Regions from separate parts of the Stenotrophomonas sp. YJH_SMC_64 genome, predicted to be linked through region 1. Evidence: riboswitches for the same ligand, from Rfam matches in the RefSeq annotation. Region 1 holds a riboswitch; the other holds the start of a gene.

Region 1 (2,195 bases):
CGGTGTCGAGTTCCTCGACGTGATCTCGCCGCAGTACATCGCCGATCTGGTGGCCTGGGGCGCCATTGGTGCGCGCACCACCGAAAGCCAGGTGCACCGCGAACTGGCCTCGGGGCTGTCGTGCCCGGTCGGCTTCAAGAACGGCACCGATGGCAACGTGAAGATCGCCGCCGACGCGGTGGGTGCGGCGTCCAATCCGCATCACTTCCTGTCGGTCACCAAGCAGGGCGGCACCGCCATCGTGTCGACCACTGGCAACCCGGACTGCCATGTGATCCTGCGCGGCGGCAAGCAGCCGAACTACGATGCAGGCAGTGTCGCCGAGGCCTGCCAGGCGCTGGCCAAGGCCAAGCTGCCGACTCGTCTGATGATCGACGCCAGCCATGCCAACAGCCTGAAGAATCCGGACAACCAGCCGAAGGTGATCGAGGACATCGCTGTTCAGTTGGAAGACGGTGAACAGCGCATCGTCGGTGTGATGATCGAGAGCCATCTGGTCGGTGGTCGCCAGGAACTGGTGGAAGGCCAACCGCTGGTCTACGGGCAGAGCATCACCGATGGCTGCATCGACTGGGACACCACCGTGACGGTGCTGGAGCGACTGGCCGCGGCCGTGCGCGCCCGTCGCGACGTGAAGGTGTCCGAAGCCGCTTGAGTGCGGCACGTGTGTGGATGGCGGCCAGCGCCTGCGGGGGTGCGGCCGCGATCAGGGCCGGTCGGAGTTGGAGTCCGGCCCATCTGCACCGGCGATGCGCCTGGCGCTGCGCATGAGCGACAGCGCCAGGTACATCGCCGGGGTGGTGCGGATTCCGCCGCGCGAACCTCAATGCACTTCGTCGTGGTACACGAACTTCGGCATTTCCCAGCGGTAGTGGATCGCCAGCAGGCGCAGCGCGAAGCCGCCGCCGAGGCAGCACAGGATCGCGGTGGCGTCGGCCACGCCCCAGTGCAGCAGCAACAGGTAGGCCGCGCCGGTCAGCAGCGCGATGATCGCGTACAGCTCCTTCTGGAAGATCAGCGGCACCTCGTTGCAGAGGATGTCGCGCAGCACGCCGCCGAACGCGCCGGTCAGCATGCCGGCGATCAGCACGATCGGCATCGCATGGCCGGCTTCGCGCGCGATCGAGCAGCCGATCAGGGTGAAGGCGATCAGGCCCAGCCCGTCGAGGACCAGGAAGGTGCGGCGGAAGTGGTGCATCCAGCGTGCGACCCAGGTGGCGATCAGCGCCGCGCACACGGTGAAGCCCAGGTACTCGGGATGCTTCACCCAGCCCAGCGGATAGTGGCCGAGCAGGATGTCGCGCAGTGAACCACCACCGAGGGCGGTGACGCAGGCGATCATGACCACGCCGAACAGGTCCATGCGGCGGCGGCCGGCGGACAGTGCGCCGGTCATGGCTTCGGCGGAAATGGCGATCAGGTAGATGATGGACAGCAACATGGGGCAGGCTCCGAACGCGGTGGGGCCGGCCATGCGCGGACGCCGCCATTGCCTGCGCAATGACGGGATGACGATGACCGGTGCCGCTCCCGCTGTCCTTTTGCCTGAGAGTTCAGCGGCATGGGCCGCGTGCCCCTTCGGCGGATCGTCCCGGGCATGCCCGGTGACCTCTCTCCAGCTCGGCGAGTCGAATGCATGGTTGGTGGGATTCCAGCCCACCGGCCTGAGCGATCATGGGAGCCTGCGCCTTCGGCGGGCGCCAGCGCGGCGCCTCTCTCCTGCATTCGGGCGCCAGTATATCCGCTGCAGTGCAGCACGGCATAATCCGGGCATGGCCCCGTCCCTCCGCCCGTGGTTCCTGTACCTGCTCGAATGTCGCGATGGCAGCTATTACGCCGGCATCAGCACCGACGTGGACGCGCGTTTCGCCGCCCATCAGGCTGGCAAGGGCGCGCGCTACACCCGGGCCCGGCCGCCGCTGCGGGTGCTGGCCGTGCGCGAGTACCCGGACCGGGCCGCCGCGTCACGGGCCGAGTGGCAACTCAAGCAGCAGCCGCGCGAACGCAAGCTGGCCTGGCTGCAGGCGCCGGATCCCGCGCTTCTGTAGAGCCGAGCCCACGCTCGGCTGTTGTTGCTGCTGCCTGATGGTGAAGCCGAGCATGGACCCGGCTCTACAGTAGATCCACGCCATGCGTGGATGGGCGCTTCCAGTCATGCCATGATCGCCACACCCATCGACACATGGATCCGTCCG
Region 2 (2,195 bases), on a different contig from region 1:
TGGATTTCATCGGCATGCACGCCGGTGACGTGCAGGGTGTCGAAGAAGTCGCCACCGACCTGCACGCCGGCATTGCGCAGCGCTGCGGCCAGGATCGAGGCCAGTCGATGGGTGCGGCGGGCAATGCGGGTCAGGCCTTCCGGGCCGTGGTAAACGGCGTACATCGAGGCCATCACCGCCAGCAGCACCTGCGCGGTACAGATGTTGGAGGTGGCCTTCTCGCGGCGGATGTGCTGTTCGCGGGTCTGCAGGGTCAGGCGGTAGGCCGGGTTGCCCTGGGCATCGATCGAAACGCCGATCAGGCGGCCTGGCATCGAGCGCTTGTAGGCGTCACGGCAGGCCATGAAGGCGGCGTGCGGGCCACCGAAGCCGAACGGCACGCCGAAACGCTGGCTGTTGCCGACCACGATGTCCGCGCCCCATTCGCCCGGGGCAGCCAGCAGGGTCAGGGCCAGCAGGTCGGTGGCCACGGCCACCAGGCCGCCGCGTGCGTGCACGGCATCGACCAGCGCCTTGTAGTCGCCGACCTGGCCGAAGGTGTCCGGATACTGCAGCAGCAGGCCGAAGGCTTCTGCTTCCAGCGCTTCGGCCGGGGTGCCGACGCGCAGCACGATGCCCATGGGCTCGGCGCGGGTACGCAGCAGTTCCAGGGTCTGCGGGTGCACGGCGTCGTGCACGAAGAAGGTGTCCGACTTCGACTTGGCCGAACGCTTGGCCAGGGTCATCGCTTCGGCGGCGGCGGTGGCTTCGTCCAGCAGCGAGGCGTTGGCGATTTCCATGCCGGTCAGGTCGGCGCACAGGGTCTGGAAGTTGATCAGCGCTTCCATGCGGCCCTGCGAGATTTCCGCCTGGTACGGGGTGTAGGCGGTGTACCACGCCGGGTTTTCCAGGATGTTGCGCAGGATCACGTTCGGCGTGTGGGTACCGTAGTAACCCTGGCCGATGAAGCTGCGCAGCACGGTGTTCTTGTCGGCGATCGCACGGATCTTCGCCAGTGCCTGCACTTCGGTCATCGACTCCGGCAGTGCCAGCGGTGCCGGCGACTTGATCTTGGCCGGCACGATGGCGTCGGTCATCGCATCCAGCGACGCGTGGCCGACGACGTCGAGCATCTGCGCGATCTCGGCGTCGTTGGGGCCGATGTGGCGCTCGACGAACGCGTTGTGGTGCTCGAGCTCACGCAGGGAAGGGGTGTTCTGGGACATGGCGAAGGATCCGTCAGGAAAGGGCACACGCACGGGCACAAGCCGCCGGTCGGCGGTCTGCGGGGCGCCCCTCTGTCCTTTTGCCTGAGAGTTTAAAAGCGCGGCGGACCGCAGCTTCGTGCCCCTTCGGCGCCGGATCGAACCGGTCTCTCCAGAGTTGTGTTACGGGTGGTATCGGGCCTGAGCGATTACGGGCGTTGCGCCTTCGGCAGCGGTATTCCGCTTCTCCCACCGTGTTGCCCGCCGATTATAGCCCGTTGCGGGCGCGGCGGCCGCCTTCGGTCCTGGAGGCCGCGCCTGAATGGCCGATGGCCCGTCCGTGCGTTTTGTGCACTGCTGCATGGCATCAGGCGCAATCCCCACCTATGATGGGCGGATACCCGAATTCATCTGGCGCCGTCCCTGCTGCAGGGGACCGGCGCCCGCCGTGCGTGCCGCGCATGGCCCTGCCGGACGCCTTTCCCATGACCGCCGCTGTTGCTCCCTCCACCCGCCGCATGGCCCTGCTGCTCGCCGGCCTGGCCATGTTCGGTCCGTTCTCGATCGACACCATCTTCCCGGCGTTCCCGCAGCTGGCCCAGCGCCTGGCTGTGGACGAGGTGGCGGTGCAGCAGACCATCAGCGTGTACCTGCTGTTCTACGGCCTGATGAGCCTTGCGCACGGCCCGCTGTCCGACGCCTGGGGCCGCAAGCGGGTGATTCTCGGTGGCCTGGTGGTGTTCGTCGGCGCTTCGGTCGGCTGCGCGCTGTCCACCGACCTGACCACGCTGCTGGCGTTCCGCGCGCTGCAGGGCCTGTCAGCGGGCGTCGGCATGATCGTCGGCCGCGCGGTGATCCGCGACCTGTACCACGGACACGACGCGCAGCGCCTGATGAGCCAGGTATCGATGCTGTTCGGCATCGCTCCGGCCATCGCACCGATCATCGGCGGCTGGATCCTGCTCAGTGGCGCCGGCTGGCCACTGATTTTCTGGTTCCTGGTGATGTTTG

Evidence for each region. Region 1 has a riboswitch for glycine ahead of AC5P9L_RS03900 (trimeric intracellular cation channel family protein). Riboswitches for the same ligand answer to the same signal wherever they lie in the genome.
Region 2: linked by a shared signal. The riboswitch ahead of gcvP (aminomethyl-transferring glycine dehydrogenase) and the one ahead of AC5P9L_RS03900 (trimeric intracellular cation channel family protein) in region 1 are both predicted to bind glycine.

Annotation. Positions count from the first base shown of each region.
Region 1 is NZ_JCAFUN010000003.1:138,351-140,545, forward strand. Features, by position in the region: gene AC5P9L_RS03895 (3-deoxy-7-phosphoheptulonate synthase) at 1-655, shown strand, start outside; gene AC5P9L_RS03900 (trimeric intracellular cation channel family protein) at 824-1,441, opposite strand; glycine riboswitch at 1,524-1,629, opposite strand; glycine riboswitch at 1,643-1,732, opposite strand; gene AC5P9L_RS03905 (GIY-YIG nuclease family protein) at 1,773-2,048, shown strand; gene AC5P9L_RS03910 (hypothetical protein) at 2,070-2,195, shown strand, end outside.
Region 2 is NZ_JCAFUN010000017.1:72,919-75,113, reverse strand. Features, by position in the region: gene gcvP (aminomethyl-transferring glycine dehydrogenase) at 1-1,205, opposite strand, end outside; glycine riboswitch at 1,268-1,370, opposite strand; gene AC5P9L_RS17985 (multidrug effflux MFS transporter) at 1,670-2,195, shown strand, end outside.